DNA from 4 places in the Thermoanaerobacterium calidifontis genome. Region 1 is predicted to be linked to each of the others. Evidence: riboswitches for the same ligand, from Rfam matches in the RefSeq annotation. Region 1 holds a riboswitch; each other region holds the start of a gene.
What was found. A riboswitch is a leader RNA that binds a small molecule or an ion and turns the genes downstream of it on or off. The one in region 1 is predicted to bind cyclic di-AMP.
Positions count from the first base shown of each region.

Region 2: another riboswitch for cyclic di-AMP. It lies ahead of ACZ42G_RS08910 (cell wall hydrolase); the one in region 1 lies ahead of ACZ42G_RS03450 (C40 family peptidase).
Region 3: another riboswitch for cyclic di-AMP. It lies ahead of ACZ42G_RS05110 (C40 family peptidase); the one in region 1 lies ahead of ACZ42G_RS03450 (C40 family peptidase).
Region 4: another riboswitch for cyclic di-AMP. It lies ahead of ACZ42G_RS01510 (NAD/NADP octopine/nopaline dehydrogenase family protein); the one in region 1 lies ahead of ACZ42G_RS03450 (C40 family peptidase).

Region 1 is NZ_AP042436.1:677,321-682,946, reverse strand. It holds gene ACZ42G_RS03470 (acyltransferase family protein) at 1-87, opposite strand, end outside; gene ACZ42G_RS03465 (cysteine hydrolase family protein) at 301-1,047, opposite strand; gene ACZ42G_RS03460 (PaaI family thioesterase) at 1,088-1,510, opposite strand; gene ACZ42G_RS03455 (sigma-70 family RNA polymerase sigma factor) at 1,536-2,102, opposite strand; gene ACZ42G_RS03450 (C40 family peptidase) at 2,368-3,057, opposite strand; cyclic di-AMP (ydaO/yuaA leader) riboswitch at 3,054-3,171, opposite strand; gene ku (non-homologous end joining protein Ku) at 3,329-4,138, shown strand; gene ACZ42G_RS03440 (ATP-dependent DNA ligase) at 4,141-5,064, shown strand; gene ACZ42G_RS03435 (peptidoglycan D,D-transpeptidase FtsI family protein) at 5,132-5,626, shown strand, end outside.
Region 2 is NZ_AP042436.1:1,694,414-1,700,039, forward strand. It holds gene ACZ42G_RS08895 (ROK family transcriptional regulator) at 1-870, opposite strand, end outside; gene ACZ42G_RS08900 (hypothetical protein) at 1,225-1,557, shown strand; gene ACZ42G_RS08905 (TMEM165/GDT1 family protein) at 1,783-2,346, shown strand; gene ACZ42G_RS08910 (cell wall hydrolase) at 2,411-3,235, opposite strand; cyclic di-AMP (ydaO/yuaA leader) riboswitch at 3,235-3,363, opposite strand; gene ACZ42G_RS08915 (hypothetical protein) at 3,421-3,567, opposite strand; gene ACZ42G_RS08920 (sensor histidine kinase) at 3,659-5,029, opposite strand; gene ACZ42G_RS08925 (response regulator transcription factor) at 5,019-5,626, opposite strand, start outside.
Region 3 is NZ_AP042436.1:1,028,630-1,034,255, reverse strand. It holds gene typA (translational GTPase TypA) at 1-1,464, opposite strand, end outside; gene ACZ42G_RS05110 (C40 family peptidase) at 1,612-2,307, opposite strand; cyclic di-AMP (ydaO/yuaA leader) riboswitch at 2,311-2,441, opposite strand; gene ACZ42G_RS05105 (AEC family transporter) at 2,630-3,550, shown strand; tRNA gene ACZ42G_RS05100 (tRNA-Leu) at 3,599-3,683, opposite strand; gene ACZ42G_RS05095 (nicotinate phosphoribosyltransferase) at 3,802-4,836, opposite strand; gene ACZ42G_RS05090 (DUF441 domain-containing protein) at 4,855-5,304, opposite strand; gene ACZ42G_RS05085 (lytic transglycosylase domain-containing protein) at 5,345-5,626, opposite strand, start outside.
Region 4 is NZ_AP042436.1:285,039-290,664, forward strand. It holds gene ACZ42G_RS01485 (methyl-accepting chemotaxis protein) at 593-1,111, shown strand; gene tnpA (IS200/IS605 family transposase) at 1,512-1,913, shown strand; gene ACZ42G_RS01495 (RNA-guided endonuclease InsQ/TnpB family protein) at 1,910-2,284, shown strand; partial or broken gene ACZ42G_RS01500 (RNA-guided endonuclease InsQ/TnpB family protein) at 2,245-2,769, shown strand; gene ACZ42G_RS01505 (transposase) at 2,819-3,001, shown strand; cyclic di-AMP (ydaO/yuaA leader) riboswitch at 3,265-3,388, shown strand; gene ACZ42G_RS01510 (NAD/NADP octopine/nopaline dehydrogenase family protein) at 3,497-4,597, shown strand; gene ACZ42G_RS01515 (cobalamin B12-binding domain-containing protein) at 4,594-5,626, shown strand, end outside.

The DNA of each region.
Region 1 (5,626 bases):
ATATCCAATGACAGCAAGCACAGCTAAAGCACGTAGTCCGTCAAGTCCTGCCATGTATCTTGCGTTTTCGTTTAAAGGTTTTGGCACTGAAATCCCCTCCTAAGATCCCTCACAATAAAAAGCAATTTGCAACAAAATTCTTCATCATTCATCTAAAACAGCCATTTTTCTATAAATCCATTATATATTATCAATATTACAAAAGCATTACAACTGATAAATAAAATATAAATATCTTATAAATATTTATTAATAAAAAGAGCCCTTTATACGTTAAAGAGCTCTTTAAAACTTTTTATTTTATTCTTCCAGCAGTTCTTTTACGATATTTATGCCATTAAGCTTCATGTGGTATAGAAACATAGTATGCGTTAAGTCACCATCGTGTGGAACTATTTTAAGCCTTTCCGCTGTCTTCACGCTTATATCGTAAGTCTCAACACAATTTTCAGGCACAATCACATTGGCGCTTAAATTATTGGCGTTTGCAATCATCTTTATAGAAATCGCTGTCTGATATACACACAAATCAGTGCAATTGCCTACGATAATAAATGTAGATTTGCCTCCTTTTATCATATCAAATATCTTTCTCAAGAACTTATTTCCATCACCATCTTCTCCGCCGAAAAACACATTTAACGAATTTTTCTCGTACACATTTGGCTTGTCTTTGACTACCTCTAAAAGCTCCTCTACGATACGGCTTTCATCTGTTCCTTTGATACAGTGCTCTGGATAAGCAGCAAATTCTGTTGCACCTTTCGCATGGGCATCATTTACAAACATCACATTCTTTATGCCCATCCTGTACGAAGCTTTAATGAGGCTCTTTATATGTTCTATAATCCCTCCTATTCGAGGACTTGACAAAGCCCCACTTTTGCAAAAACCGTTTATCATGTCAACGACGATAATCGACACATTGTCAGCATTTCCAGCATCTTTTATGACGGTGCTTAACTTCATGTCATCTAAATTGCTATAAAAATCAAACAGATAATTTAAAAAAGGTCTTGTATTGTACAAAAAGCTATCAAAATTCATTTTCACAGCCTCCTTTCATCTTATTTTTATTGTATACCATTTAATCTATGCAGTAAAATGTCTCGCGGGAAGATCCCACAAGCTTGCCATCCTGATTGTATGCATCACATACTGCAACAGCAGTCGTCTTGCCCATGTGGATGATCTTCCCTATTGCCTTGATTCTGTCTTTGGCTTTTAAGGGCTTTATATAGTTTATATTCATCTCCAGAGTCACCATGTTTTTCCCCATCGTCTTTGCGGCAATTCCCATAGCTGTATCCATGAGAGAAAAAAGTACACCGCCGTGAGCAATCTCAAAGATATTTAGATGTTTCTCGGAAATCGTCATTTCCATCGTCACTCTACCACTGCCAAGCTCAGCAATCTCCATGCCGATTAGATTGTGAAACTGGGCTTTTTGATTCAACTCGATTATTTCTTTGAATAATTCTTCATTTATGCCGAGATTTTTAGCTTCCAAGTATACATCATCCTTTCAAGCCGTTTTACATAATTATATCATTTTTTATCAAAAATCTTAATCTATCTAAAGCCCTGTCTTTAAGTTTAACAACACTCTGGTAACCTACTCCCAATTCTTTTGATATTTCAACAAGTGTCTTCCTTTCGAAAAAGTAAAGCATTATTATGTTTTTCTGCTTTGCAGTAAGTCTATTCAAAGCTTCCTTTAAATCATTTCTCATGACATCATTAAAAAATTTTTCTTCCGGAGTAAGTTCATCGGCTACCATCAAATCGATGATTTCATCTTCATCATCATCTGCCTTTGCATTCAAAGAAAGAAAAGATTTTTTCTTCCTGTAGGCATTTAAAAAGTAAAATTTAAGCTGCATACTTCCATATGCTATGAATTCTTTGCCTTTTTTCTCATCAAACTGATAGATAGCAGCAATAAGCACTTCTCTTCCGTCCTGAAGCATATCATCAAAACTGTCGTATGGAAACTTTTTTGCTAATTTTATCAAAAGAGGATGAAACTTTTTTAAAATCTCATAGACAGAATCTTTATCACCACTTTTAGCCTTAAAGCACAGTTCATTATAACTTATCATCTACTACACACCTCACATAAAGTGAGGACCGGTCCCTTTCAGTGCAGCACTGTGCCTTAATTATATTAAACGAACAAACGTTTTGGTAATTGCGAGTTATAAAAAGTCATCGCAGAAAATTTATAATAATCAGTTATTTGTGGCATTACTTGTCAGCAAAGCAAAGATTTCCATTTAAGACTTTATTGAACTTCTAAAAATAAAAGAGGCGCATATGTTAAATCAAAAAACATATACGCCTCTATATAGATGCTCTCTTTTAACCTTAATAATACCTTCTTGCACCAATATAGTACGTCCTAAACCAACCGCTAAAATCCGCAATAGCAGCCTTACCAAGTGAATCGCTCATGTGTATTAAGCGGTTATCACCTATGTATATACCTTCGTGCGTAGGACCACCGCCTGATGTAGAGAAAAACAATATATCGCCTGGCTGAAGTTCAGATAAGCTTACAACTCTACCACCTGCATACTGGTCATACGTAGTTCTACCAATGCTTTTTCCAGCCTGCCTAAACACGTATTGAACAAATCCAGAGCAATCAAAACCTGCAGGTGTAGTACCACCAAAAACATAGGGCACTCCAAGATATCTTTCTGCAATGCTTACTACGTCAAAATTTGATGGGCGCTCATAGCCACCCCTTGATGAAACGCCAGTTACAGTCGTCCTATTTAATACAGCCTCTGTAGCTGGTCCTACAATTCCATCCGGAGATAGTCCGTACCTTCTCTGCAGTGCAATCACTGCATTCTTTGTCATACGGCCAAATATTCCGTCAATACCACCTGTGCTATAGCCAAGCCTGTTTAACGTTTGCTGCAAGCTAACCACCGCTTGTCCTCTTGAACCGTATTTCAAAAGCTCCATTGCAAATGCACTTGGCGCTTGCATAAGTGTTATTGACACTACTGCTGTTGCAACTATTTTTTTGTAATTCAACTCATTCATCCTCTCTTTATGCCTACGAGGTTAGTTGACGGGTTCGGTAAAGAGCAACCCTACCGCATACGCGGATTCACCCCAAAGATATCCCCCGCTCTTTCGATTAGGCATGTTTTATTTTATTTTAATAAATTTAATAAAAAATTTATATTTTTAATAATTAATTAATATTATATAGGCAAATTGTATCAAAGTCAACCACATTCCATAAATTACCTGAAGATTGTGAGTTTCTCATGGTTATACTAATTAATGAATATCGAAAGAAGGTGAAAAAATGCGTTCAATGTGGAAAGGTGCCATTAGTTTCGGCCTTGTCAGCATCCCCATAAAACTGTATGCAGCCACAGAAGACAACTCTATACATTTTAGACAGCTTCACAAAGACTGCAAATCACCCATAAAATACGAGAAGATCTGCCCTGTTTGCAATAAAGAAGTTTCTGATGAAGAAATCGTAAAAGGTTACGAATATGAACCAGGAAAATTTGTCATCATAGATGAAGAAGACTTAGAGAGAATTCCAAAGTCAACAGTTAAAACGATAGATATTATCGATTTTACAGATTTAAGTCAAATAGATCCCATATATTTCGATAAGACATACTACATCGCACCAGATGAAATAGGTGCAAAACCATACGTACTTTTAAGAGATTCTATGAAGAAATTAAACCGTGTAGCAGTTGCAAGAGTCGTCATACGATCAAGACAAGATTTAGCCTGCATAAGAGTTTTCAATGACAACTATATGGTAATGGAAACAATGCACTTCCCTGATGAAATAAGAAGCACAAACGAACTTCCACCTATCCGCAATGTAGATCTTCACGAAAATGAGGTGAAAATGGCTATAAAGCTTGTAGATACTCTGACATCTGATTTTTCTCCCGAAAAGTACGATGACAACTACAGAAAAGCCCTGATCGAAATAATCGAGTCGAAAATTCAAGATAGAAAAATTGAAATACCTGAATCGCCAAAGGAAGAAAATGTCCTGGACCTTGTAAGCGCATTAAAAGCCAGCATCGAATCAGTAAAAGAAGAAAACACGGCAAAAAAATCAAAAAAGAAAAAAGGTGCATAAAGATGTCCCTGATGGATGAAAAAATCCCTCCTATGCTGGCTGTATCAGGAAATGTATTTGACGATCCAAATTGGGTATATGAAATCAAATGGGATGGTTCAAGGACAATAGCATTTCTTTCATCTTATACAAAACTTCAAGACCGAAGGCTTGTAGATATAAGCCACCAATTCCCAGAACTTATAGATGTAAATAAATGTCTAAAATCAAATGAAGCCATACTTGACGGCGAACTAATCGTTATAAAAGACAATAAACCAAGCTACAGAAACATAATGATGCGAAAACACCAGCAAAACAAACTAAAAATCGAACTTTTAAGTAAATCCAATCCCGCAATATTTATAACATGGGATGTAATATATGTTGATGGAAAAGAACTATTAAACTACCCACTTATTAAGCGCAAAGAAATCTTAAGTAAAATCGTCAGTGAAAGCAATCTAATAAGGATATCTGATTATATTTTTGAACACGGCAAAACTTTATTTGCGGAAACTGGTAAAAAACAACTGGAAGGAGTAATGGCTAAAAAGGCAGACTCAAAATATTACTTAGGAAAAAGAAGTAATCTATGGCAAAAATTCAAACATCACATAGTACTAAACGCTGTAATATTGGGTTATAAGGTAGATAAAACGGCGTTAGTCTTGGGCCTTTACAACGATGATGACAAACTTGTGCACATTGGAAATGTAGAATCTGGAATATCGCAAAAAGAATTATCATCGTTCTTAGAGGTTGCCAATGATCTGAAGGTCAACCCTGAATTTTACGGTCTTGCCATTAACAATGTTCAATGGATAATGCCTTTTATTGTATGTAAGGTTAAATTCATGGAATGGTCAGAAAATTTCAAAATGAGAGCGCCATCTTTCTTAGAATTTGCTTTAGATGTAAAACCAATCGAATGCAGATTCATGTAAACTAATTGAAATGTGCACATTATTGATTTAAAATAAAATTATAAACGTACAAGGGGGATACTTTCAATTGGCATCAATAAACAAAAAGCGCATTTTGCTGGTACTAATTACATTTTTATTTTTAATCGCATGTCTTGTAGCAAGATTAATATGGCTACAGATTGTAATGGCTCCAAAATATTCACTGGCCGTCAAAAATCAAACCACATCCAAGATAGTACTAAAGCCAGAAAGAGGAATTATTTACGATGCAAATGGAAATATCCTGGCCACTAATGTAAGCGGCGGCGATGTATATGCTGCGCCTAAAAATATAACACACCCAGATGCAGTCGCAGACAAATTGTACAGCTTATTAGGCATGAAAAAAGATTCACTGTATAAGCTTCTAAGCAATAAAAATTCTGAGTGGACTGTCCTTAAAAAAAATGTATCACTGGACAATGTAAACAAGATAAAAAAGTTAAACCTTGCAGGCATATACGTAGAAGATACCAGCATTAGAAGCTATCCTGACGGCAGTCTATTGTCACAGACATTAGGATTCACTGGTGTAGACGGA
Region 2 (5,626 bases), 1.0 Mb from region 1:
CAAATATCCATTAACAAAATCTTCTATCGTATCAAATTTTCCATTCGACATATTCTTTAATGTGGAGACAAGACCTAAAAGCGATGCTTTGCTTTCAAAGTACCCGTAATCTTCATAGAAATACTTTTTGCCTAAAACATCTCTGCCTATAGCCATGTAGCCAACTTCCCCTGCTGAATATTTGTGTCCCCTTACTAATTTGCCGTTAATGTATATTCCAGAACCAATGCCATTTCCTATCGTCACGAGCACAAAATTGTTGACATCTTTGCATGAACCAATCCATCTTTCACCCAATGCTGCGTAATTAACGCTGTTGTCTATAAATATGTCATAGTCAAACGTTTCTTTCAACTTAGAAAGAAGGTTAAAGTCAACCCATGAAAGCCCCGGTGCGTACACTGTTCCTTTTTCTATATTTGTTATACCAGGAGCTCCAACTCCTATTCCTGCAATATCATCTTGATATTCTAATAATTCCTTAATGATTTTGACTGTGTTTAGGAAAGCTTTTTCTTTTATTCCTGTAGGTCTTTTTATCTTTTTTATTATTTTTCCTTCCAAATTTGTAAGCACTCCAATTGTATTCGTCGATTCTATATCGATGCCTATTGAAAATTTCGCATTCGGGTTAAATGTAAGCTCAATAGGTTTTCTGCCTGCAGACGCGGTATTTCCAAATCCCTCCTCACTTACAAGTCCTTCCTTTATCAATTCATCTACTATTCCAGATACAGTAGATTTGCTCATATTAAGGATTTTTGAGATTTTCACGCGAGAGATTGGCTGCATTTTTTTAATGACATCCAAAACATTTGCCGTGTTTATATTTTTGATAAGATAATTGGTGCCCTTTCGATACTGCGTCAATCTATCACCTCCCAAATTAGTTCTTAGTCCGAACTAAATATCTTTAAAAAATTAGTTCGAGCTTCGAACTTTTACCTAATAATATTATACCATCAATAATGTGCTTTTGTAAATAATTTTTACATACGATTTAGGAGGAATTTCTAAATTTTTGTAGAATATATGTTTTATAATTATGCAAGCTAAAAGACAAAAGAGGTAAATATGGCTATGAATAAAAAAGGAGAGTTTTTGAAGACACCTCATTGTAGACTACAAGAATAAAATCCATTGGTCCCCCGGCTTCATATTGAATTAATAATTTAAAGTTGTATAATAATTCTAAAGTTAGAATGTTTCAATGAGGTGTTATTTATGAAAGACAATGAGCCGAATAAAAAAAATGAATTTGAGAATGAATTAGATGATTTGAAAGAATGGGAGGAAAACCAGTACAACCCTGGCTATTATATTGGAACAGGACGGATTCCTGAACCCATAAAAGGAGTTGGCAAATATCCTTTTATACAAATAATTATTGGCTTGATAGTACTGATTCCCATGATAATCGCCGTAATCGATGAAACAGATGTGCTAAATGTAATAGCATTTATAATACCAGCTATAATTGGTATTTCCCTCATTTACGGAGGCATAATAAAATTAATAAACAAGAAAAAAATTAGAAAAGGAAACAAATTGCATTGACATAATTTTTTGACTTATTATATAATGAAGTAGATGTCTTCTAAAAATATTATATAATCTATCTATGTAAAGGGGAGTAGTTCACATATATGAATATGTGGCAAAGTCAACATGCTGGTTTTAACCTGGCTTTGCCTTAAAGAATGAGACCTTTACGTAATATGTTCACATATTATGTAATAGGTTTTATTTTTTTGGCATACTAATTACAAGGAGGCAGATTTGATGAATGCTTTAATATCGTCTTTTATTCTCGTTTTTGCATCTGAAATGGGCGACAAGTCACAGTTTATGGCTATGGCATTTGCCACATTTATAAAAGCCAGAACTGTTTTAATAAGCATATTAGTGGCTGCCCTTTTAAATATGGGTATTGCGGTTTTGTTCGGCTCATTTATTACAGAGTACATACCGATAAAATACGTGAAGCTGTTGGCTGCCATATCTTTTTTAATTTTTGGGTTGATAACATTAAAAAATGGTCATGAAGGGCATGAAAAAATCAGAAAATCCAAATACGGTCCAGTTTTCACCATAATAAGTACATATTTTATTTCAGAATTTGGAGATAAGACGCAGCTTTCGACATTAGCACTTACTGCCACATACAAAAATCCTGTATTTGTTTTATTAGGCGCTACTGCTGGAATTTTCATAGCCGATGTCATTGGAATCGTATTGGGAGTTTATTTAGGCAAGAAATTGCCAACAAAGCTTTTGCACTACATATCAGCGTTCATTTTTATAATATTTGGTTTTATCACTTTGTACGAAGCAAAAACTCTATAGAAAGCAAAATGGATACCTTTCGGTATCCATTTTGCTCCTCTTAGCCTCTCATTAGCAATCATTTTTATCTTGCATAAGAAAATACCATATTGCCTACTTTTAATGCAACCGGCAATGACCAAAGCCACTGATTGGTATTGCTGTTGTCAAAGTAATAAAGTGCGCCGTTTGTAGGATCTACACCATTTAAGGCATCTCTCGCAGCACTTATTGAGTCTGGCGTGGCAGGTACATTTATCCAGCCGTTTTCAACAGGCGTAAATTGATAGTAACCATTGCTATCGACTTGATATATTACGCCTTGTATTGTGTTAGGAAATATACCGCTTTTTACCCTATTTACTATCACGGCACCAACAGCAACTTTAGCCTGATATGGTTCACCACCAGCTTCCGCATTTATAAGCCTTGATAGAAGATCCAAATCGGCATTTGTGTATGAAATAACACCTCTTTGGACTGAACCTCTGTTTGCAGTTACATCGCTTCTTATACTTGAAGAAGTTGATGGTGTACCAGACGTAGACGTTGGTATGACAAAAACTTGCCCCGGATAAATCATATCACCTGTTAAACCATTTACATTTTTTAAAGCATCTACAGTAGTACCATATTTTGTGGCAATTAAGTATAAACTATCGCCTTTTTGGACTGTATATGTGTTGTCACTGCCAGGTACAACCAATACCTGTCCGGGATATATTACTGTATCACTGAGATTGTTAAGCTTCATTATTTGATTGTATGTTGTACCATAATTTAAGCCTATCTTGTATAGGCTATCACCAGGTTTTACAGTATACGTTGCCGCAAATGCCGTCTGAGAAAATAAAAGAGCCGCTGCCAATGATGCAATGAGAGGCTTTACCTTAATACATTTTTTTAACATAAAAATCCCCCTTTTGCCTCCGAGGTTAGTTGACGGGTTCGGGCAAAGGGCCGCCCTACCACCTAAGTGGATTCACCCCAAAGAAAAATCCCCCGTACCCCTTTTCGGGGATTCGGCATATTTTACTTTAATTATAAGGGGAATGCTTGTATATGTCCATATTAAACTGATGGGAATATAGGTAATTAGTGGCATTCACTGTAACCGCAAAATGGGCAGTAAATACATCCGCTTTCAGGAACTAACTGTGCACCACAATCAGGGCATGTATATTCTTTAGAAGAACTTTTTACCTCCATCTGCTGATTTTTCGTCGCTTCTTTTTGTAACATTTTATACCCTCCAATATATAGTGATTTTATAAATATATTATACCATATATTGTGGAGTATGTCACTAAAAATAAAATAACAATCCCATCCGTCAAACTTTTGGGATCGTTATTTTAAATTCAGATCCTTCATTTAATTTGCTTCTTACTTCAATACTTCCACCATGCAGCTCAACAATAAGCTTTGCAATAGACAGTCCTAAACCCATTCCACCAGTTTCTTTGCTCCTTGCTTTGTCAACCCTATAAAATCTGTCAAATATATAAGGAATCTCTTCTTCAGGTATTCCGATTCCGTCGTCTTTAATTATTACGGCTACATTTTTATCTACTTCTTCTGCAAAAATTTTTATATTGCCGTCAATATCTGTGTATTTTAATGCATTATCAAGAATTATTCTTAGAAGCTCCTTTATAAGGTTCCTATCTGCATTCATTTCCAAAGTTTTATCACAAAAAATCTCAATGTTCTTTTCATTAAAAATCACTTTAGCATTCCTGACTATTTCTGCAATCAATTCATAAACGTTAAATAATTTCTTGTTTACATTAAGCGTCTTGTTATCTCCTCTTGCCAGCATTAAAAGCCTTTCAATCAATATCTCCATTTCTTGCTCTTCTTTTTTTAAAGCACCTATAGACTCTTCCAGTACATCTTTGTTATCCTTCCCCCACCTGTCTATAAGCTCTATATATCCTTTCAAGACAGATAAAGGTGTCCTAAGCTCATGAGACACATTTGATATAAATGCATTCTGCCTTTTAAAATAGTCTTCCAGCCTGTCCAGCATGTCATTAAATGTAGCAGCAAGCTTAGACAGTTCATCATTATTTCCATTAACGCTCAATCTTTTATTTAATTTCTTCTCGTCGATTGCATGAACTTCTCTCACCATATAATCAACAGGTCTTAATGCTCTACCTGTTATAAAATACCCTGCAAAAAAAGACACCAATACTCCAATGACATCAGAAACAGCCATCATCACAAACAAAAGCTTTAAAAAGAAATACTGATTTTTTAAATCCTCATAAACCTGAATGTAAAAGCCCTTATTCCCATAAATGTACTCTCTGTTTATGTATGCTATATGCGTCTCATCTTTTTCTATTTTTGTAGGTGTATTTATATTTTTATCGTAGGATATATCAATCAAATGTGGTGAAGACACGTACACAATTTTCCCCTGCAAATCCACAATCTTTAAATACATATTTTCACCTATCAACGATCCGAAAAGCAAATCTTTGTCTACACTTGTAATTATTCCATCAACCTCTTTCAGCTTTTCGACTATGACATCTGATTGATTTTGTATATCGTCAAATGCTTGATATACAAGGTAATATTTGAGGCCGTACAACACAGACGCATTAAGCACTATTAAAATAAATGAAAATATGATAGCATAAAGCAATGCAATTCTCAACTTTATTGATAATTTAAAGCCTTTAATCTTCATCTTTTTCTTTCCTTAAAGAGTATCCTACACCTCTTATCGTCTGTATCAACTTATTATTAAACGGTTCATCAATTTTACTCCTCAAATATCTTATGTACACATCAACTATGTTTGTCTCACCAATATAATTGTAGCCCCATACATTCTCCAATATATTTTCTCTTGTAAGCACTATTTCAGAGTTTATAATCAAATATTTCAAAAGCTCAAACTCTTTTTTCGTCAACTCTACCTTTATTCCATCTCTTTTTACTTCGTATGTAGACAGGTCCATTGTTATGCCATCATATGCCAATTTATTAGCATTTGACTTTGCATTTTTTCTAAGGGCATTTCTTATTCTCGCCATAAGCTCTTCAATCGAAAACGGCTTCGTAAGATAATCATCAGCGCCTATATCAAGCCCTAATACCTTGTCTTTTACCTCATCTTTTGCGCTTAAAATTATTACAGGTGTTGATGATTTTTTTCTCAGTTCTCTCAAGACTGAAAAACCATCCAAACCTGGAAGCATCAAATCTAAGATTATCAAATCGTAATCTCCATCTAAAGCCTTTCTTAAACCACTATTGCCGCTATATTCTAATGTCACACTAT
Region 3 (5,626 bases), 350 kb from region 1:
CCCTCTCGATCTTGTAGGTATATCCCCTTTGTACGGTTCATAGTCATAGATTATAGATGTCATTATCCCATTTCCCTTGGTATCAGTAAGAAATTCAGAGCGATATCCTATGAGGCCTCTTGTCGGTATCTTAAATTTCAGCCTTAATGTACCAGGTTTTAAAGTGTGCATATCCATAAGCTCTCCTTTTCTTGAGCCCATCTTTTCCATGACTACACCCATGTAATCTTCTGGTATGTCAATAGTAACAAGCTCAATAGGTTCGTGCTTGACACCATTTATCTCCTTTATAATCACAGATGGCTTAGATACCTGAAGCTCATATCCTTCACGCCTCATAGTCTCTATCAAAATGGATAAATGCAGCTCGCCACGTCCAGACACCTTAAATGCTTCTGTCGTTTCTGTCTCCTCAACCCTTAATGCTACATTCGTTTCAAGCTCTTTAAAAAGCCTTTCTCTTAAATGCCTTGATGTTACGTATTTGCCTTCTCTACCTGCAAACGGACTCGTATTTACGCCAAATGTCATGGAAATGGTTGGCTCTTCTATTTCAACAAAATCTACAGCCTCTGGCTTTTCTGGGTCGGCTATCGTCTCTCCAATCTCAATGTCGCTTATACCTGATACAGCTACTATATCACCTAATTTAGCATCATCAACCTGCACCCTTTTCAAACCTTCATATTGATACAGATTGCTTAATTTAACATTTTGCAAAGACCCATCTCTCTTGCATATTGCCACATTTTCACCTGATACGATTTTACCTCTAACCACTTTTCCAATGGCGATTCTTCCAATGTAATCATCATAGTCAAGTGTGGTAACAATAAGCTGCAGTGGATCATCTATATTACCTTCTGGCGCCGGAATCTCTTTTAAGATAGTATCAAAAAGAGGACGCAAATCTACTGATTCATCCTTTAAACTTAACTTAGCAATGCCTTCTCTGGCAGAAGCATATACTACAGGAAAATCAATCTGATCATCATCAGCACCCAATTCAATAAAAAGATCAAGGACTTCATCGATGACTTCCTCTGGCCTTGCATCAGGTCTATCGATTTTGTTCACAACTACTATAGGTTTTAAATTAAGCTCTAAAGCCTTGCTTAATACAAATCTGGTCTGAGGCATTGGTCCTTCGAAAGCATCTACAAGCAATAATACACCATCAACCATTTTTAGTACCCGTTCTACCTCGCCGCCAAAATCAGCATGTCCAGGCGTATCGACTATGTTTATCTTTACACCATTGTACCTTATGGCAGTATTCTTCGAAAGAATAGTTATTCCTCTTTCTCTTTCCAATTCATTTGAATCCATTACTCTTTCTTCGACTTTCTCATTCTGTCTAAAAATGCCACTTTGCTTAAGCATTCCATCTACTAAAGTTGTTTTCCCATGATCAACATGCGCTATTATAGCTACATTCCTTATATCGTCCCTTACAAACCCCATTTAGGTTAACTCCTTCCATACAAATGCAAATTTTATACAATATATAATGATATATTAATATGCTTAAATAGTCAACAAACTATAAATATCACCTAAAAATGCATCAAAAAAAGACACATGAAAGTGCCTTTTTGTCTTTATGCATATTTACTGTATAACTCTTCTGGCTGTAGCATAATGAGCGCTGTAGTAGTCTTCATACAAAGAGCTTATCATGACTTTTCCAGCACCAGATGAAGCGTGCATAAACTGTCCATTTCCTATGTATATCCCAGCATGGTTTATTATGCTGCTCCCTAATGTCTTAAAAAACACCAAATCTCCAGGCTGCAAATTAGCTTTGTCAACGTACGTACCTACTGTAGCTTGATCATCAGCTACCCTCGGCAAAGTAATTCCGACGCTTTTAAAGACGTATTGAGTAAAACCGGAACAATCAAAACCCGATGGAGATTCACCACCGTAAACATACCTCGTTCCTAAAAACTCTTTTCCAAAGTCAATAAGCCTCGAGGCAATGCTTCTATCAACATCACCCCTTGACACCGTACTTGAAGACCTTAATGAAAGGTACTTGCCGTATATCCAGCCTACAGTTCCATCTGAAAGCTTTATGTTGTACCAGCCATTATCCTGTCCAATCACTGTAACCACATCGCTATAGTTTAACTGTGTAATAACCTTTGACGACAAGCTTCCGCCATTTCTGACATTTACACCGTTTCCAATGACAACGCCACTTCCCAGATCTGCTGCATAAATATGTGTAAGCATCGAAGAACCCACCATCGTCATACCGAAAACGGATACACCAAAAATAAATTTACCTAATTTGCTATTCATAGCTAATCTCCTTCCTTTTGCCTCCGGAGTTAGTTGACGGGTGCGGGATAGAAGGTACCCCTACTGCATATGGCAGATTAACCCCAAACATGAAAAATCCTCCGTACCTAAATAGGATTCGGCAAGATTGCTAATATGTACAAGTTTCTTTTATTTTATCAAAAACGATTAATAAAGTCAATGTTTTCATAATAATTTTTTAAGATTTTTTTAATAAACTCTTAATATATTTTATAAAAAATTTATAAATTTGTTACAATCTCTATAAACAAGCGGCTTATTGTAGTATAATTTTACTTGATGTACGAAAAGGAGGATATAAATGAGCCAAATAGTCATACTTCAAAAAATCGCAATAAGCATCATCATAATATTTTTTGGTTACGCAGTAAAGAAAATGAAATTTTTACCTGCGGAAACAGGAAAAGTCCTGAATAGTTTTATAATCTACATAACATTGCCTGCCAGCATCGCAAAAGTTTTCTTGACTACAAAAGTAAATACAAACTTATTCGTTTTGACATTATCAGGCTTTGCTTTTGGTTTCATCACTTTTATTATAGGCTTTTTAGCCTTTAGAAACGCAAATTTAAAAAGAGAAACAAAAGGTACTTTGATCATATCTCTCTGCGGATACAACATAGGTCTTTTTGCTTTCCCGTTTGTCCAACAAATCTATGGCAACAATGGTCTTTTGCACATCGCAATGTTTGACATGGGAAATTCATTTAATGTCTTTGGAATCGCATATATCGCTGCATACGCATTTTCTCAGAGTGATAAATTAGATCTGAAAAAAGTATTTAAAAAGATCTTGTACTTTGTACCTTTTGACACTTATATAATAGCCTTCCTTTTGAATGTCATGGGTGTTAAATTCCCAAGTTTAATCGTCAACCTGGCAGAGCAAATTTCGATGCCGAATACAACATTAGCTTTGTTTGTAATAGGGTATTTTCTTGATTTTAATTTAGAAAAGGATGAAATTTTATCACTAGTTAAAGGACTTGCCATAAAATATGCGCCAGGCATAGCACTGTTTTTTGTCTTGCCTATGTTTTTCAATACTGCATCGATGACAATTAAAGCTATAATGTTAGGGACCATCATGCCGACAGCGCTTGTAGCAGTCATATATTCTGATGAGAGAAATCTAAACACCAAACTGGCATCGATCTTTATAACGACAACGACGATTGTTGCGATTGTATTCATGTCAATTATAATGGTAAAATGGCATTAAAAAAAGCCTTTTGAAAGGCTTTTTTATGTAAAATATTTATTTTCATTTTGGTGCGGAGGGCGGGACTTGAACCCGCACGGAAAACTCCATACGCCCCTCAAACGTACGCGTCTGCCTATTCCGCCACCCCCGCGTCACAATATCGTCAGCACATTAGTCATTATATAATGTTTTTTTGTTTGTGTCAATACCTTTTTGCATAAATTGCGATTCAGTAAGTATTATATAGACAAATATGAATTCATGCCTGTCTATATTATCCTTTTTAATTTTGCATTCTCTATCCTTCCAGGAATTCGGCCTCTTTTTGCAATAGGTTCTCCTTCTACTTCTTTAATATCCATCGTCATGTCTATAGGAGATGCATCTGATATATAGCTGCCAACGCCAAATGCATCTGCACCGCTTAATGCAAGCTCTTTTATCCTTTCTGGTGTAAGCCCACCAGACACAATGATCTTGACATTGTCAAATCCTTTTTGATTAAGCCTCTGCCTAAGCTCATACACAAGACTTGCCGTTACGCCTCCTCTCTCAGACGGCGTATCCAATCTTATGCCATACAACCTATCTCCTAAAAATTCAGCCACCCTCAATGATTCTTCAATTTCATCTTTAAATGTATCTACTAAAATAGTTATTTTCTCATCTTTAGGCGTTATCTCACTGTAAGCTTTAGCTATAGTAAGAGTGTCGCCAGCTATCAGAAAAGCCGCATGTGGTACTGTCCCCTTTGGCTCGCGTCCTAAAAGCTTCGCGCCTAATATGCAACTGGCATCATCAGCGCCACCTATTAGTGCTGCCCTTTCCATGACAGGAGCCACTGCAGGATGCACATGTCTTGCACCAAAACAAAGTAAAGGCTTGTCTGGAATAACTTCTTTAAGCTCTCTTGCTGCAGTAGCCCATCCGCATGAACTTGCCAACATACCCAATATCACAGTTTCATACGTACCAAACTCGCTGTACGGTCCAATGATTCTCATAACAGTCTCTTTTGGTTCAAAAGTCTCTCCTTCATCTATAGACCACACTTCAATGTTTTTATCTTTTAAGACATTTTTTACTTCAGGCAACCCTGCAAAAACACCACTTTTTCTTGCAAATATCTCTGCCGTAACGACTTTCCCGTCTATTCCTAAATGCTTTAAAATATCTTGCGTCCTTAGAAAATAAACGTCTGTAGTCGCGCCATTTTTTATTTCGTCATGTGTGGCAGAAAAAAATTCCCTATCGCTACTCACCTTAACTTCCCTTAAGTCTTCAAGATGCTTTATAATTTTCATATGTATTCTTCTCCCTCTCTATAATCTAAATATCCTAAGTAAGATTGTCGTAATGCCAAGGGCTATCATTGGTCCAACCGGTGCTCCCTTAAAGAAGCTTACACCAATCACAGTACCCAGCAAAACACCTACAACACCATTTGTATCTACTTTCATGGCATTAAGGCCTATAGATGCCAATACAGCTACAATTATCCCAGCAATAACTGTAATAACCCCTTCCATGCTTTTTGCAGCATTTAAAAAATCATCAACTGATACTTTGCTCATTGCAAGAGGTGACAAGGCTCCCATAGTCAATACTATTATACCAAGATTCATGCCATTTTTCGATACAAATTGATTAATTATTTCCAAGTTCATAAGTTTAATAAAAAGAAGCATTAGAATAGCAGCCGCAACATTGTTGTTTTTTCCTATAATGCTGAAAAACAACATGATGGATAGAATCAAAACCCCAAAATCCATTTATGATCCCTCGCAACATAATGTTGTGCAATGTTTCAAACTATCTGTATAAATTTGTGTAAATCTTATAATACTTAAGCACCTTTTTAATGTACTTATCCGTCTCTGAAAAAGGCACTTTCTTGAGATTGCTGCCATTTTCCGAGTACCTCTTGTCCTTTAACCAATTTGAAACATTGCCACTTCCTCCATTATATGCGGCTACTGCCAAAGTGACATCATTATTAAATTGTTTTAAAAGGTATTTTAGATACCATGTTCCTATATTTATATTGTAATCTGGATTAAAAAGCATATTAACGCTAAAATTTTTAATGCCTAT
Region 4 (5,626 bases), 390 kb from region 1:
AAAGCACAGGATATCGAGACATTTTAGAAATTACTTTTAAGGTTTATAGGAAGGTGGGATGTTTAAAATTATCAAGAATGATTGATTGATATTGGCCTAATTTACATAAGAAGAAAGTAATTTTACAATTTTACAAAAGATGTGAATAAATGTTTTTAGCTTACCTATGAAGGATCGAAAAATATTAGCTAAATTTGACAAAAGTCGTTAATTCTATATAATTTATTATAGCGCTTTATGAGAAGTTAAAAAATTAACGAATTAAGGAGGACTAAAATTGATAACTGTATCTAAAGATGAAATGCTTGAGTTTTTTAATAAGTTAACAACTTTTTTACCATTACTTTTTGAGGACAGTGTATCTTTTGCCATTGTAGATAGAGAAAAATATTTGGAGATAAAAAATTGTGATGAGCTTCCTATTAATGCAAAAGTAGGTGATGCAATTCCAGAAGGTGGTGCAGCTTTTGAAGCCATTAGAACTGGAAACTACATTATAAAAGATGTACCGAAAGAAGTGTATGGAGTGCCGTTTAAGTCATATGCTATCCCTATAAAAGACTACGATGATACTGTAATTGGGGTTTTACTTATGGGGAAAAGTTTAGAAAAAAGACACAAAGTATTATCACTATCCGAAAATCTTGCATCATCGCTTGAGCAAATATCTTCGGCCATTCAAGAGGTTTCCTCTGGAGTCGAAATTGTGGTTAATTCTAATACTAAGATATTGGAAGAAGTAAATAAAGCTATTGAAAATACAAAGGGCACTGATGATATTTTAAAATTTGTTCAGAATATTTCTAAACAAACTAATTTATTGGGATTGAACGCAGCCATTGAGGCCGCAAGAGCTGGTGAAAAAGGTAAGGGCTTTACTGTAGTTGCTGAAGAGATACGAAAGCTATCTAATAGCAGCAGTGAATCAATAAGTAGAATAGACTCAATATTGGAAAAAATACAGGAATCTATTAAAAGTATTTCTGACAAAATAAATGCATCAAGTTCATTTTTTGAGACACAAGCTACTGCTTTTGAAGAAATTAGTTCATCCATAGAAGAATTAAGCGCTACTTCTCAACTTTTAGAAGAATTAGCAAGGAATTTATAGGATTATAAAAGCAGTGTGGATTTTTTATTTTCGATTTGCTCAAGAAAAAAATCTGAATTTATAGCGCACCTCTGCTTATTTTGCAGGAGTGCTTTTATTTTTATAGAGGCAATAATTTGCTTCTATCAATTGCTGTTATCAAACAAATATCAGAGAAGATAAAAAATATTTTTTAAGCATACTGTTAGACTGAACTCTAAAAGCATGAAAGATGTATTTCATTCTACTTCAAAATTTCTTCTGATAGATCTTCTGGTAAACATAATGATTCGATTATTTTAATAAAAACTTGAAAGAAGTCTCCCATTCTCTTTAGGTGGGAGATGAATTTCTATTGTCTACCATGGAATTATATGTTATAATATTATCAGGAGTAAAAGAGTGAAGTGGTGATATAATGCTGATATTAGATAATAATAATCATTCAGTATTCTTATTGTATTATCATCTTATAATGGTTGTAAAATACAGAAGAAAAGTAATAGACGATAACATATCAAATAGATTAAAGGAGATATTTGAGAATATATCACCTAATTATAATATATCACTGCAAGAATGGAATCACGATAAAGACCATGTACACATACTTTTCAAAGCAGAGCCAAACTCTGAAATATCTAAATTCATTAACGCTTATAAAAGTGCATCGTCTAGACTCATAAAAAAAGAATATCCGCAGATAAAACAAAAACTTTGGAAAGAATATTTTTGGTCAAGAAGTTATTGCCTTCTTACAACTGGTAGTGCACCTATAGAAGTTATAAAACAGTATATAGAAAGCCAAGGTGAGAAAAGATGATGATATGTCAGCATTTTCTCATAGAGCCAACAAAAGAACAAGAAGAAAAGCTTTTTTATACATTGTATTTGTGCCGCAAATTATACAACTATTCACTGGATCAAAGAATAAAACATTACAAACAATATGGCAAAGGACTTACATATAAAGAACAGCAGAACATGCTTCCAAAATATAAAAAAGAACATACAGAATACAAATTAGTACAGTCGCAAATATTACAGGATGTGTTGAGAAGATTAGATAGAGCATATAAAAACTTCTTTGACAAAAGAGCCAAATATCCTAAATTCAAAGATAAATATCACTATACATCCATAACACTTCCGCAATGCGAAGCAAAAAGAAACTTTGGGAATATGTATACATAAAAAATATAGGACATATAAAAATCAAAGCACATAGGAACTTTGATCCAACAAAAGTCAAAACAATAAACATAAAATACCATGCAGGAAAGTGGTATATAAATCTATCAGTTGAAGTAGAAGAAGAAAAAGAAAAAACAGTCATAAGAGAAAAAGCAATAGGAGTAGACAAAGGAATAAACTCAATAGCTGCAACATCAGATGGAGAATTATACTCAAATCCTAAATGGCTACAAAAATCAGAGAAGAAACTAAAAAGACTGCAAAGACAACTTTCAAGAAAAAAGAAAGGAAGCAAAAACAGAGAAAAGCAAAAGAAAAGATTAGCGAAACTTCATGAAAAAGTAGCGAATCAGAGAAGGGACTATCTACATAAGATAAGCTATAACATAGTAAAACATAATGACATCATATGCATTGAAGATTTGCAAGTAAAAAATATGATGAAAAATCATAAACTTGCAAAATCAATAGCAAATGCAGGATGGGGAATGTTAGACAAATATCTCCAGTATAAAGCAGAAAAAGAAGGGAAAAATCTTCGTAAAAGTAAATCCAGCATATACATCACAAAGATGTTCAAGATGCGGGGAAGTAGTAGAAAAAGACTTATCAGTAAGAATACACAAATGCGAGTGCGGATTAGAGATAGACAGAGATGTAAATGCAGCAATGAATGTACTATATGAAGGATTAAAACAATTAGGCATAGCAGCATAAGAGTAATAATTTTGTAGGGAAGGTTCCTCCCGAAGTTACGCCTATGGAGATTGTGTAAGACCTGCTGTGAATAGCAGTAGGCAACGGTCTATGAAGTAGGAAGCTCCACCCTCTATAGGATGGAGTAGGTTCACCAAAAAAATAACCGCCCACTGCAACCAGAGTGTTTATAAATTTAGACACAGTTTTGTTACAAAATTTACATTTTTTTAATATATTTGCAAATGGAATTTTGCTATGGTATAATTTAATTAATTTAATAATATGCTATAACGCTGAATTCGTATGAAACGGGGAAACCAATTTTGGGGTGAATCCATTTGTATGGAGGGGTTATCTTTCGACCCTAACCCGTCAGCTAACCTCGTAAGCGTTGAAAGAGGAGGAAGTAGCATGAATATATTTGGTACAACTACCTTCTATTAGTTGCCGGGTTTCAGCTATAGATTTTCTCTATGGCTTTTTTAATACTCTAAAATAGAAGGAGGTTTTTAAATGAGATTACCTATTTTTTCTGTCATTGGTGCTGGCAATGGTGGGCAGGCGATGGCGGCACATCTTTCGTTGATGGGTTTTACAGTCAATTTGTACAACAGATCTCGTGAGAAATTAGTTCCTATTTTAAATAATGGTGGTATCTATCTTGAAGGTGTCGTAGATGGATTTGCAAAGCTTAATATGGTCACTGACGATATGGAAGACGCTATAAAAGATGCAGACATAATCATGGTGACTGTTCCTGCGTCTGGACACAGTGACATAGCTTATGAAATGTTACCACACTTAAGAAATGATCAGATAATAGTTTTGAATCCGGGAAGAACTTTTGGCGCTATAGAGTTTTATAACATTGTTAAAATTAGAGACGATATAAATGTGGTAGTAGCAGAGACTGATACGTTTATATATGCTTGCAGATCGAATAATGGCATTTCAAAAATTTTCAGGATAAAAGATGTGGTTTCACTGGCATCTATACCGGCTTGGAAGGCTGATTATGTTGTTGATTTATTGAGATTGGCTTATTCGCAGATAGTACCTGCTGAAAATGTTTTAGAGACTAGTTTAAATAATATAGGTTCTATCTTTCATCCAGCGCCTACACTTTTGAATTCTGCAAGAATAGAGACTACAGAAGGTGATTTTCAATATTATCTGGAAGGCATATCACCTTCGGTGGCTAAAATATTGGAAAGAATGGACAGGGAGAGAATAGCAGTTGCCCACGCTTTAGGTGTCAATGCTGTTACAGCGCTTGATTGGCTTAAAGATGCATACGGCGTTATTGCAGACAATCTGTATGATGCGATTCAAAAGACAGATGCTTATAGAGGCTTGCTTGCGCCAAAAAATCTTAATAGTAGGTACATTTTTGAAGATGTGCCAATGAGCTTGGTGCCTATTTCATCGATTGGCAAACAATTAGGCATTCCTACTTATACTATAGATTCCATAATTCATTTGGCATCGTGTATGCATGAGGTGAACTATTGGAAAATCGGGCGCACAGTAGGGAAACTGGGATTGGAAGGGAAAAGCGTAGAAGAAATAAAGGAAATGATAGAGGGGTTAAAGGAGGAGATCACTGTCGCATGAAAAAATATATTATTGCAGCTTCTATAGAAAATGACGTCCATGTTGCGGGAGTATATAGATTTTTAAATATGGCAGAGCAGGAAGGGTATAAAGTGGATTTTTTAGGTCCTGCTACATCTATTGATAAGTTGGTAGATACAGTGACTTTAAAGAAACCTGATATAGTAGGTGTAAGTTATAGACTGACTCCAGAAACACTGAAAATCATATTGAATGAGCTTAAAGATAAAATACGAAAATATGGTTTGAACAATATTAGATGGATATTTGGAGGCACAGAGCCCAATTGCTTAGTTGCAAAAGAGTCAGGAATATTTGAGGAAATTTTTGATGGAACTTTTGGTGATGAGTACACAATTTCATACCTAAGAGGAGAGAAAGCTTCACATAGCGAAATAGAATATGGTAAAGATGTGGTTGAAAGGATTGAGAAAAGCTATCCTTATCCTATAATAAGGCATCACTTTGGGTTGCCTTCGTATGATGATACGCTTAAAGGTGTAAGGAGGATTGCGGAAGAAAAAATTCTCGATGTGATATCTATAGCCCCTGATCAAAATACGCAAGAGCACTTTTTTGATAAAAAGTATAAAGCATCGCTTGATGGGGCAGGTGGTGTGCCTATAAGGACTGAAGAAGAATTCAAAAGACTTTACGATGAGTCAAGGCGTGGAAATTATCCGCTGCTTAGATGTTACAGTGGAACGAATGATGTCTTTAAAATGGCAAAAGTGTTAAAAGACACGATAAACAATGCCTGGGCAGCTATACCCCTTTGCTGGTACAATGTACTAGATGGCAGGGGGCCAAGAGAAGTAGAAGAATCCATTAGAGAGAACCAGATGTTGATGAAGTGGCACGGCGACAGAAACATACCCGTTGAGGTAAATGAAGCACATCACTGGGGGCTTAGAGGTGCACATGATGCCATTTATGTGGCGGCAAGCTATCTTGCAGCGTACAATGCTAAGAGAATGGGTGTAAAGACATATATAGCACAGTTTATGTTTAACGTTCCGCCGGCTACAT